Regions from separate parts of the Yersinia antarctica genome, predicted to be linked through region 3. Evidence: predicted binding sites of a transcription regulator. Region 3 holds the regulator's gene; each other region holds the start of a gene.

Region 1 (3,217 bases), 640 kb from region 3:
ATAGCAACCTTGACCACGGCTATATAACAGATAGTTAGGGTTGGTTTGATAGAGATTTGGCGCTTTATAAGAACGGGCAATACCCATTTTCATGGTGAAGTAATCACCCAGTTCCTGTGACAGATTCAGGCCCGGACTCCAGTTACTTCCCGCGGTGCTGTGATGATCAAAGCGCAGTGCTGGGGTGAGCATGGTGGTATCCGTCAACTCGATATTATCCTCAACAAATACCGAGGCTATCTGCGCCGAGCTACGAGTATTACGCCCAGTCCCCGTCAAGCCGCTGACACTGCCACCCTCACTCGTCGTTTGGGTATTAGAGCTTGGATCGTTCATTTTCTGGTCATTCCATTCCGCCCCCACGGTCAGCACCTGATTAACGCCCAATTCAAATGGCAGGTTAACCTCGGAGTGGGCCAGATAGTTGTCCAGCTTGATAGTACTGAAATATTTATTTGAGAATATGCCTTCTGTACCGCCCGCCAGCCCCTCATTAATTCGTGAGTTGCGCGTATCTTCATACTGAAAATAGGAGGTTGTACTGACGCCGTTATCCCAAAAGCCACGGTGTGTTAGCGAGAAATTATCGCGGTACATCACGTTAGTTTCCGCACCGTATAAGCTGCGAACTATGGCATTGCTGTTTGTGTTTTGTGTATCACCGGCATAAATATTTCCCTGGCGGCTATAACCTGCCTCGAACTCCAGAGATTGGCCTTGGGCAAATTCCCAACGCAGTAACCCGTTGATATCTTTATTTCGTACCCCTTCACGGCCAGCAGGCAGTGTACCGGCCTGGTTACCGGTACGGGCAGATTCATGGCCTTGGTTAATATCCCAATCATCAGCATCGGTTTTATTGTATCCGCCATACAAGCGGAAACTGACGGTATCACTTAGCGGCCCCAACAGACTGAAATCGGTACGACGAGTCGCGCCTTCCTCGCTGTGCTGCGGCAGGTTCATATAGGCGTTCCAGCTACCATGTAGTTCTTTGTCCGGCTGTTTGGTGATGATATTCACTACACCACCGGCTGCACCGTTGCCATAGCGTGCCGCTGACGGCCCGCGTAAAACTTCTATTTTCTCAACCATATTCGCGGGAACCCAGTTGGTATCACCACGGGTATCACGTTCACCACGCCAGCCATAACGCACCGCATTACGGCTGGAGACCGGTATGCCATCAATCATAATCAGCGTATTTTCAGGTCCCATGCCACGAATATCAATTTGGCGATTATTGCCACGCTGACCACTGGCAGAGTTACCGGAAAGATTAACACCCGGCATGGTGCGGATAATTTCGGACAGGTCATTCGCGGGTGGCCGTTTGCGGATATCTTCTGCGGTGATAGTGGATGCCCCCAGCGCCTGACGAACTTGCTGTTGAGCGGTCACCACCAGCGTATCTCCGGTGGTTGCCGACCCACCGGCCACAGCAGGCTCTTGCTGCGATGTGGTGGCGGTTGTTTGCGCTGTCGTCTGTGTCGCTGCTGTGGACTCAGCTTGATTTGTCGCTTGAGTTTGTGCCCAGAGCGGAGTCGATATGCAAATACCGATCAATGTCGTCAGAGAACGCCGTTGCCATTTTACTTTCATTACACTTTCCCCTGATGCAAAAAAGCCCACAGCAAATATCCGCAGAGTAAAATCTCTGGCAATCTATTCGTTGGGCGATAAAGGCGAACAAGATTGATAATTATTTCCATTATCAATTCATCGCGTTAATTGTTACATTTGCATATAGGGAAAAGGTTTGTGCAAACAGCAAATCTGTTTGTCAGAACGTCAATGTTGTCATAATGTCAGTGGAGAGTTCGTCATGTCGGCGGTGAAGCAAAACAAATTACGCAATGTCTCTCCCTCATCCAAACCGATTTATCGTGAACAAATTGTGCAACAATCGAATCTGGTTGCCAGTGATTATCAACTGAGCAGCGTGAAATCATTGTCCACTGACCCGGTATTGTTTGGCGACTTTCAAGTATTGCGTCTGAACCCACATCTGATTTTACATACCGCGAATGTCACCAACCTCTGTGATATCAAGACACAAAACCGGCTTAATCCAGCACTGAAACTGGCTATTGTGGTTAGTGGCAGCGCGCATATCTCATTCGGCGGTCAACAGTTGCATTTGCAGGAAAAAGGCGATGCCTCGCTGGTCTCATTAACTGAAAGCACCCTGTTTACTCGCCACGGTAAAAACAACAGTCACGAGCGCACATTAACACTGACTTTTGACCGTGAATGGCTGTATGGCGATTTGCTGCCACAAGCCGGCGCATGGGATACGTTGTATAACTTTACCCAACAGCATCTGGCGATTCATTTATGGCGCCCATCAGTTCACTCGCAAGCCATTGCTCAGAAAATAGCGAGCGCCCCACCCTTTTCAACGCCGCTGGAGCGGTTGCAATGGGAAACACAATGTATTGGGCTGATCATTGAAGCGTTCAGTTCACTGGAGCAGCAAGCTCAACAGCAAAATAAAATCTCATTACGTGGATTGAACCGAGTCCAGCAGGTACGTGACTGGCTGGAAAGTGGTGAGGCTGACCACCTATCGATGAGTGAATTAGCCGGTCTGGTGAATATGAGCCAGAGTACCTTGCAGCGACGTTTTCGTGAAAGTTACCACATTACGGTATTTGAATATCTGCGCCATTGTCGTTTAAAGCGGGCCATGCTGGCATTACAGAAAGAAGGAGTCAGTATCGATCAAGCCGCCGCCATTGCTGGTTATACCAGCCCAGCCAACTTTGCCACCGCACTGCGGCGGACCTTTCATATCTCGCCCAGTCAACTACGGGCGGGATCGATTTTTGATCGATAAAAAATACCTGAGTGATAAAAACCTTTAAACAAAAAAACGGCCCCTGTTAAGGAGCCGCTTCATTATCTTGCTGTATTAGCGAAAATTATTTCTTTTTCGCTTTCGGATTAGGCAAGTCGGTAATGCTACCTTCGTAGATTTCCGCAGCCAGACCGACAGATTCATGCAAGGTAGGGTGAGCATGGATGGTCAACGCGATATCTTCCGCATCACAACCCATCTCGATCGCCAGACCGATTTCACCTAACAGTTCACCACCGTTAGTCCCAACAATGGCACCACCGATGATACGGTGAGTTTCTTTGTCGAAGATAAGTTTAGTCATACCGTCTGCGCAATCTGAAGCGATAGCACGGCCCGATGCCGCCCACGGGAAGG
Region 2 (3,217 bases), 1.9 Mb from region 3:
ACTTAGAACGTCATCTATTGCTTATTAACGGGCATATCACATCAGTCGCGGCATTAAACTTACCCACTAAAGTTGTCCAGCCTTTGATTACTCAAAGAGTCATCATCCGTGTAAATAGTCCGGGTATGAATCGCAGGTATAAAAAAAGGCGCCGTAGCGCCTCTTTAGAGATTTTTTTCTGATACTTAGAGTACCAGGCCCGCAATAGAGGCGGACAGCACACTGACCAGCGTAGAGCCGTATAACAGCTTCAAGCCAAAGCGTGAAACCACATTCCCTTGGTGCTCATTCAAACCTTTAATCGCACCGGCTACGATACCAATAGAGGAGAAGTTAGCGAATGAAACCAGGAACACTGACAGAATACCCACGCTGCGTGGCGACAGTTCTGATGCCACTTTCTGCAAGTCCATCATTGCCACGAATTCGTTAGATACCAGTTTGGTTGCCATGATGCCACCAACTTGTAAGGCTTCATGAGTCGGTACGCCCATCACCCAGGCAAACGGGAAGAAGACATAGCCCAAGATACCCTGGAAGCTGATACCGAACAGCAAGCTAAATAAGGCATTCATCGCAGAAATTAACGCGATAAAACCAATCAGCATGGCTGCAACGATGATAGCAACTTTGAAACCGGCCAGAATGTACTCACCCAGCATTTCAAAGAAGCTTTGGCCTTCGTGCAAGTTGCTTAGTTGCAACTCTTCCTCGCCCTCAGCTTTATACGGGTTGATCAATGACAACACGATAAAGGTACTGAACATGTTAAGTACCAGAGCCGCAACCACAAACTTCGCGTCCAGCATTGACATATATGCACCCACGATTGACATAGAAACTGTCGACATCGCGGTTGCTGCCATGGTGTACATGCGTTTTTCAGACATTTTGCCCAAAATGTCTTTATAGGCGATGAAGTTTTCAGATTGACCCAGAATCAGTGAGCTGACGGCGTTGAATGATTCCAGCTTACCCATGCCGTTAACTTTAGACAGCAAAGTACCAATGATACGAATAACGACGGGGAGAACTTTGATATATTGCAGAATACCAATCAGAGCAGAAATAAAGACGATAGGGCACAGCACTCTCAGGAAGAAGAACGCCAAACCTTTATCACCCATATTGCCAAAGACAAAGTCGGTACCGTTGGCGGCAAATCCAAGCAACTTGTCGAATAAACCGGCGAATCCTTTCACAAAACCCAATCCAGCTTCCGAATGGAGGAAGAAGTACGCCAACAACACTTCAATTACCAGCAATTGAATAACAAACCGAATGCGGATGCTTTTACGATCCTTACAGATCGCCAGAGCTAATATGGCCACCACGACTAAGGCCAACGCAAACTGCAGAATATGGGACATGTGTGCTCCAAATTTGAGGCAGGCTAGATTTCGGTGGACATTTTATGTAACGGCTACATTAAAAACGAGATGTAGGCAGCAAATATAGAAATTCACTTGCACTAATGCAAACGAATTAGTGGAGTGGATCACAAAAAATAGGATGTTAATAATTTGCTACGGAAGTAGTTTAAATATGCTAGGTTGAACAATTGTAGTCATTCGTTACGAAAAGGGCGATGGAACATTTAAGCCAACTTTTCAGAAAGCTACCACGGGTGATTGCTACACGGCTGATTATACGGTGTTAGCTATCAGAGAGATAAGTTCTACCACGCCAAGTGCGCTTGATAATTATTATCATTTAGATATTATTATTGATAAGAAAGTAGACGTAAGTTTTCAAGGGTAATACTGAATGCTGAATAGCCGTGCTGTCGATACATCCCGCCGTACATCAAGGAGGATAAAACTCTCCCTGATGGGGCCTGCTTTTATCGCGGCCATCGGTTATATCGACCCCGGTAACTTCGCAACCAATATTCAGGCGGGGGCCTCTTTCGGTTATACCTTATTGTGGGTGGTGGTTTGGGCCAACATCATGGCTATGTTGATCCAATTACTGTCCGCTAAACTCGGTATTGCCACTGGTAAAAATCTGGCTGAGCATATCCGTGATCGTTTTCCACGGCCTGCGGTATGGGCCTACTGGGTACAAGCCGAAATCATCGCCATGGCCACGGATCTGGCCGAGTTTATTGGGGCGGCAATCGGGTTTAAATTACTGCTAGGTGTGACCCTGCTTGAAGGTGCTGTCCTGACCGGCATTGCCACTTTCCTGATTCTTATGCTGCAAAAGCGTGGGCAAAAACCTCTCGAACTGGTTATCGGTGGGTTGCTGTTATTTGTAGCGGCGGCTTATATTGTCGAACTTATTTTCTCCCGACCAGAACTGGCGGCGTTGGGTCGCGGTATGTTGGTTCCTGACTTGCCTAACCGTGACGCGGTGTTTCTAGCGGCCGGGGTATTAGGTGCCACTATTATGCCGCATGTTATTTATCTGCATTCATCCTTGACGCAAACGGCGGGAGAAAACTCCAAGGCTTCTCGTTATGCTGCGACTAAATTGGATGTGGCGATTGCCATGACAATTGCCGGTTTTGTGAATCTGGCTATGATGGCAACGGCGGCGGCGGCTTTCCATTTCAATGGTTATGGCAGTATTGCTGAAATCGAGCAAGCGTACCTCACACTACAACCCCTGTTAGGTAATGCCGCAGCCACTATTTTTGGTTTGAGTCTGGTTGCCGCTGGGTTGTCATCGACAGTGGTGGGGACCTTGGCAGGGCAGGTCGTCATGCAAGGCTTTGTCCGGTTTTATATCCCTATCTGGGTGCGACGCTCGGTCACGATGTTGCCTTCCTTTATTGTCATTCTGGCGGGTATGGATGCAACACGGATCTTGGTGATGAGCCAGGTACTGCTGAGTTTTGGTATTGCGTTGGCGTTAGTTCCATTGCTGGTCTTTACTGGCAATAAAGAATTGATGGGAGAGATGGTTAACTCAAAATTGATTCAGATTTTGGGGAAGATGATTGTGTTAGTGGTGGTTGGATTAAATGCTTATCTGTTGATTAGCTTGCTCTAACTTCTTCATACTGGCGGATCGATAGCCAATCATCCGCCAGAAGCTTTTTTAATTAGTCATCATCATGATGGCGGTCATGCCCTTTCCCTCGATGATGTTTCTTGCCGTGGTTGTCATAATGTTTATCGTGTTTCTGATAGCGCCCTTCACGGTAATAATAGTTCTTTTGCCACCAGTCTCTGTTTTGCCAGCGGTGGCCATCCCAGTAATGCCCATGGCG
Region 3 (3,217 bases):
ATGAGAGAATTGATCTTTAGCCACCCCGATAGCTTTTGATGCCGCCTGATTAAACTTTTCAGCCACTGAACCATACTGGCGACTCAATGCAGGTACCGTTTTTTTCGCTAAATCCTGATAAGCGGCGCTGTTATTGTCCATTGCAGCTTGATACAGCGGCGTAACCCCTTGTTCAATTAACCCACTCCATCCATCAATCACGCCGCTAACCAAAGCGGAGTCTAACTGTGCATGGTCAATAGTTTTAAATTCTGCCAACTTTTGTTTCAGGTTTTCCAATGCAACATGGGATGATTTCAATTCTTTGTCAGCATCCACGATATTACCGCTCTGGCGGTAATCTACTGAACGAGACAGACGTGTCACCATACGGAAATATTGATCCGTCCCCTGATTAACCAAATTCATATTTTCAACCAACACAGTATTCGCGTTGGAGGATTGTGTCAGTTGGTTGAGTGATAACAAGGTATAGGCCGATACACCGCCCCAGAGCAGACAAAATGCGCCAAGTACCCAAAGCAATGCCGCCCTGATAGTAATATTTTTTAAAAACTGCATGTTCGTTCCCCTTATATATCGGATAGTTATCGTTAGAGACTCTGGTGTTATTTGATGACCGAAAAGCAATAAAGGACGTTCATACAGCTAACGACAACTCCTTTGCCGGCAGACCTTCATCTGACGGGTTTCCCCCTGGCACCGCAAATTGCAACTATTCAGTTACACAACGGTTATCGGCAATGGTGTTATAAGGTTGAGCGACTCACAAAAATTTAATATCGCATAAACTTGATAAAAGCCTGATGGGGTTCTCTGGCATTATGTCGCCCTATACATGTGTTATAATATTGGGCAGAACGCTCAGTAATTTGCATAACTATTTGAATTTAAAAGGTATTTAGCTATATGGCAACTGTAGGCATTTTCTTTGGCAGCGATACTGGCAATACTGAAAACATTGCCAAGATGATCCAAAAGCAACTGGGCAAAGATGTTGCTGAGGTTCACGACATTGCCAAAAGCAGTAAAGAAGATTTAGAAGGCTTCGATATTTTGCTGATTGGGATCCCAACCTGGTATTACGGCGAAGCGCAGTGTGATTGGGATGATTTCTTCCCAACACTGGAAGAGATCGATTTCAATGGCAAGTTGGTGGCGCTGTTTGGTTGTGGTGACCAGGAAGACTACGCAGAATATTTCTGTGATGCGATGGGTACCGTGCGCGACATCATTGAGCCACGTGGTGCCGCAATCGTGGGCCATTGGCCAACCGCGGGCTACCATTTTGAAGCGTCCAAAGGTCTGGCGGATGACGACCACTTTATTGGTCTGGCAATTGATGAAGACCGTCAGCCAGAACTTACCAATGAGCGGGTTGAGGCATGGGTAAAACAGATTACTGAAGAACTGAGCCTGTCTGAGATAGTGGGTTAATCAAGCCTGTCGGAAACGCTATGGTCGTGTTCAACACTGCCGGGCGTTTCCGTTGCCTTTTATCCTTTTGAGCTGTGCTTTTTGTCATAACGTTGTTCTCTCTCTCTTTAGCTCCCATCCATGGTGAACAGCGCGTCCGGCTATCCGATTGTGCTTTGTTAAGCGGCCCACATATCCACATCTTCCTGCGCGCAAAATGAAAATAAACTGCTACAAATTTGTAACTTTATCCCTCGTCACTGTACACTTAAATGATGTGTTATCCCCATTCATCAATACACTGCATGATTAATCTTACAAAGTGTGCAATTATATCTTTGTTAACAACCACGGTTTTCATTTGGGGCTAGCAGTTCTATAATGAGACGCAATTGTAATTATTGCGCCACGGATGTCATAGGCTGAACAGCCTTAATTTGAAACGATAGTAACAGGACTGAATCCGCATGACTGACAACAACAAAGCCTTAAAAAACGCAGGCCTTAAAGTAACACTGCCCCGGCTTAAAATTCTGGAAGTGTTGCAAGATCCGGCGTGCCACCACGTCAGCGCGGAAGATCTTTATAAAAAGCTGATCGATATTGGTGAAGAGATTGGTTTAGCCACGGTTTACCGCGTACTGAACCAGTTTGATGATGCCGGTATTGTTACCCGCCACAATTTCGAAGGCGGTAAATCAGTCTTTGAGCTGACGCAGCAGCATCATCATGATCACTTGATTTGCCTGGATTGCGGCAAAGTGATTGAGTTTAGCAATGAATCCATTGAATCGCTTCAACGTGAAATTTCTAAACAGCATGGTATCAAGCTGACCAATCACAGTCTGTATCTGTACGGCCATTGTGAGACCGGTGATTGCCGTGAAAACGAGTCGGCACACGATAAAAGATAATGTGCTTTGAAAGCATTATCTTATAAAGATTTTAAGCACTGAATACACTACGGCTTATGTTTAATCCAGATTGATAGGTTCTACTGTTTGGTTAACATAAGCTATCAGCAAGATGGCCACCTTTCCCGTTCTATACCTGAGTATCTCTCGGTTGGGAGTCAGGTGGTCGTTCTTATTTATGTCCTTGATATTTATCCCCTTGGTACTGAAAGCCACTAGAGTATTAGCGATGTTCTGGGTTCGTTCGCCTGCTAGCTATCTGCAACACCAATAACATTGGGTATCTATCCCGTTATTGATCTTTCCTGAGTGACAAATTCACTGTTTATCGCCCCCATTTATTGACTCTCCCCCTTTTAGCGAGCTGCATCAATTTTACAGCAAAAAAAACCCCGGACCTGCCGGGGGAAAAACCATCAACTCAACTTCACTTAAATTTGTTTAGCCAAAAAATAAAGCAAACAGGAGATAACATTAGACACAGCTCGATATTACCAATTTTCAGACTTTAACCGACTCAGCACGGCTACTACGCTTACCGTCTGGGCTGGTGGAGCGGATCATCACCTCGCCACTCACGGTAGGTTTTGCCTTCGCATCATACTTCTGCCACTGCTTACCGCCATCAGTTGAATACTCGATAATCAGGCCCGGCAGTGAGATATTGGCTTCCAACTGCCCCGCCACAACCCGAGCACCGGGGACAGGCAGGCGATATGACACACCGGCTTTATCCAGTTTTGCCAGTTCACGTTGGCCCATGATGTTGGCAAAACGTTGCCAATCGATGTCCAACGCCTTGGTATCGACGCTATGCGTCTGGCCACCTTGATATTCGCGGCCCGCTTTGTAATCTTGCTCCCACGAAGCGCGATGCCAGGCACGCT
Region 4 (3,217 bases), 1.3 Mb from region 3:
TCTATTGCCCGGCGGTTACAAGATCCACTGGCTGAACTGGTAAAAATTGACCCGAAATCTATCGGGGTCGGCCAGTATCAACATGATGTTAGCCAAAGCCAACTGGCGAAAAAGCTGGATGCGGTAGTGGAAGACTGCGTAAACGCCGTGGGTGTGGATTTAAACACCGCGTCGGTGCCGTTACTGACCCGGGTTGCGGGTTTAACCCGCATGATGGCGCAAAACATTGTTAGCTGGCGTGATGAGAATGGCCGCTTCCATAACCGTGAGCAATTGCTCAAAGTCAGCCGCCTCGGGCCGAAAGCCTTCGAGCAGTGTGCCGGCTTCCTGCGTATCAATCATGGCAATAACCCGCTGGACGCATCAACCGTGCATCCAGAAGCCTACCCGATTGTTGAGCACATTTTGGCTGCAACTGAACAGGCATTGCAGGACCTAATGGGTAATGCTACCGCGCTGCGTAATCTTAATGCGCGTGATTTCACCACCGAGCAATTTGGTGTCCCGACGGTCACCGATATTCTACGCGAGTTAGAAAAGCCAGGCCGTGACCCACGCCCTGAGTTCAAAACCGCAACCTTCGCTGAAGGTGTAGAGACGCTCAATGACCTGACTCCGGGCATGATCCTCGAAGGCTCGGTCACTAACGTGACCAACTTTGGTGCCTTTGTTGATATTGGTGTTCATCAGGATGGTTTGGTACATATTTCATCACTGGCGGATAAGTTTGTCGATGACCCACATAAGGTGGTGAAAGCCGGGGATATCGTCAAAGTGAAAGTCATGGAAGTGGATTTGCAACGCAAGCGCATTGCCCTGACCATGCGCCTTGATGAACAGCCTGGTGAAGGCGGCTCGCGTCGTGGTAACAATGGCGCTAATAGTGCGAATAGCAGCGCCAATGGTCGTAATGACAATCGTGGTGCCAGCCAGCCTCGTAACAGCAATGATGCGAACAGTCGCCCAGCAGCCAAGGGCCGGGCAGACAGTAATTCTGGTAGCAACAGCGCCATGAGTGATGCACTGGCGGCGGCATTTAAAAAACGCTGATATCTCTACTCAGGGCCACGTTGGTGGCCCTTTTTTCATTTACGTTTTTGTTTCAAATTATCGCGACATCTTTAATATTTCCTCTCATATCCTTTTCTTCTATAAAGCTGAAGATTTATCTTTTAAATTAATTAGCACGCGATTCTTTTCTGCTGCGAAATGACGTTTACATCATGATTAAATCGGCGTTAATTTAACAATCTATTTAACATGAGGGTTAATTTCGTCAATTATTCACTCTAATTTATAAATAATTATGAAGACATTCTGTGAGTTAATTAAAATCCGAATGTTATTTTATTAAAATGTGAGTGAATTAATTATGTTAACAATCGGTATTTAACTGCCCTAACAGGGCATAATGGAAACATTCAGTTAACTGATTTAACTCATTATTTTCATTTGCGATTATGTTAATTTGATGGTAAAACAAGCATAAATAAAAATCAGACTCATTAATTATACCCTAAATAATTCGAGTTTCAGGAAGGCGGCAAGCGAGATAATCCCGATAAGCTTACATGAGTAAGTGATTCGGGTTAGTGAGCGTAGCCAACACACAGGCAGATGGAAGTATGACGGGTATATAAAAATGAAATAGTAACGAATACTTACCTTTGAGTATTTCACCTTAGTTGAATATGAAAACGATTCTTACTATTATTATTTTATCTATTACCTTTTAGAGTCGTATCACTCTGAATTTTGGTACGCCAATAACGTAATAACAAGAGGCACCTATGCATCTTATCCCGCAGCGTTCCTATAAAATTGTTGGTTTCTCGCCTGAAATCAGCCCGGCTTACCGGCAGAAATTATTGTCACTGGGTATGCTGCCCGGCTCTTCGTTTAATGTTGTCCGCCTCGCGCCATTAGGTGACCCCATTCAGATAGAGACCCGCCGCGTCAGTCTGGTGCTACGGAAAAAAGACTTAGATCTGCTTACGCTGGACTTGCAACCCTAATATTGCGGGTCAACATCCTATTTTGGCTGCCGGGCTGCGTGTCAAAGCCCCCCTGCGTAGTCTGATTTTAATTTACTAATATCACGTTGGATCATGAAAGCACTCACAATCGGCCTGATCGGCAATCCCAATGCAGGTAAAACCACCCTTTTTAACCAGTTAACCGGTGCCCGCCAACGGGTGGGGAACTGGGCCGGGGTTACGGTGGAGCGCAAAGAAGGCCATTTCACTACCGCGCAACATCAAGTGACATTGGTTGACCTGCCGGGAACCTACTCCCTGACCACCATTTCTGAGCAAACCTCGCTGGATGAGCAAATTGCTTGTCACTACATTCTAAGTGGTGAAGCTGACCTGCTGATTAATGTCATTGATGCGGTGAATCTGGAGCGCAATCTCTACCTGACACTGCAACTGGTTGAATTGGGTATTCCCTGTATTGTGGCGCTCAATATGTTGGATATTGCCAAAAGCCAACATATCGATATTGATATCAAGGCATTATCTCAGCAGTTAGGTTGCCCGGTTATTCCGCTGGTCTCCACTCGCGGGCAGGGTATCAATGAATTAAAAAGCAGTATTGATGAACTTCAGCCGATTCCCTTTAAGGCTTTGGTTAACTACCCGCCAGTGCTACTCAGTGAAGTAGATAAGTTGGTACAGGCCATGCCTGAGTCCTGGCCGGTACAGCAGCGCCGTTGGCTGGCACTGCAAATATTGGAAGGTGATATCTATAGCCTGGCACGTGCAGGCATAGCGCCCTCAATCGTGGCGCTAGCGCGTGAAAATCTGCGAGCAAGCCAACACGAAGATCCCGAGCTGGTGATAGCCGATGCCCGCTATCAAAGTATTGCCCGCATCTGTGATTTGGTCGGTAACTCGCAGCAAGCGGAACCGAACCGCCTGACACAAGCGCTTGATAAAGTGATCCTTAATCGCTGGTTAGGTGTCCCGATCTTTCTGTTTGTCATGTATTTAATGTTTGTCTTAGCCATCAATATCGGTGGGGCGTTGCAACCCATATTTGATATCGGCTCTGCGGCTATCTTTATTCAGGGGTTGCAATGGGTGGGTTATACGCTGCATTTCCCACAGTGGTTAACCATCTTCCTCGCTCAAGGCGTGGGGGGCGGGATTAATACCGTGCTGCCGTTGGTGCCACAAATTGGCATGATGTACCTGTTTCTCTCCTTTTTGGAAGA

What was found. The regulator Fur, encoded in region 3, represses iron uptake genes when iron is present. The targets are predictions, from matches to a motif close to ATAATAATGAGAACNACTATCAA.
Positions count from the first base shown of each region.
Region 1: a site for Fur is predicted at 1,696-1,718, ahead of ACWJJO_RS03915 (TonB-dependent siderophore receptor). Genes of this name have one in related genera too.
Region 2: a site for Fur is predicted at 1,697-1,719, ahead of ACWJJO_RS15920 (Nramp family divalent metal transporter). Genes of this name have one in related genera too.
Region 4: a site for Fur is predicted at 1,692-1,714, ahead of feoA (ferrous iron transporter A). Genes of this name have one in related genera too.

Region 1 is NZ_JBSJQF010000001.1:878,915-882,131, reverse strand. It holds gene ACWJJO_RS03915 (TonB-dependent siderophore receptor) at 1-1,602, opposite strand, end outside; gene ACWJJO_RS03910 (helix-turn-helix domain-containing protein) at 1,826-2,839, shown strand; gene lpdA (dihydrolipoyl dehydrogenase) at 2,925-3,217, opposite strand, start outside.
Region 2 is NZ_JBSJQF010000001.1:3,426,018-3,429,234, reverse strand. It holds gene ACWJJO_RS15925 (NupC/NupG family nucleoside CNT transporter) at 186-1,370, opposite strand; gene ACWJJO_RS15920 (Nramp family divalent metal transporter) at 1,768-2,997, shown strand; gene ACWJJO_RS15915 (DUF2502 domain-containing protein) at 3,050-3,217, opposite strand, start outside.
Region 3 is NZ_JBSJQF010000001.1:1,514,775-1,517,991, reverse strand. It holds gene ACWJJO_RS07005 (methyl-accepting chemotaxis protein) at 1-561, opposite strand, end outside; gene fldA (flavodoxin FldA) at 910-1,437, shown strand; gene fur (ferric iron uptake transcriptional regulator) at 1,884-2,330, shown strand; gene ACWJJO_RS06990 (beta-N-acetylhexosaminidase) at 2,832-3,217, opposite strand, start outside.
Region 4 is NZ_JBSJQF010000001.1:234,831-238,047, reverse strand. It holds gene ACWJJO_RS00930 (Tex family protein) at 1-1,050, shown strand, start outside; gene feoA (ferrous iron transporter A) at 1,791-2,015, shown strand; gene feoB (Fe(2+) transporter permease subunit FeoB) at 2,109-3,217, shown strand, end outside.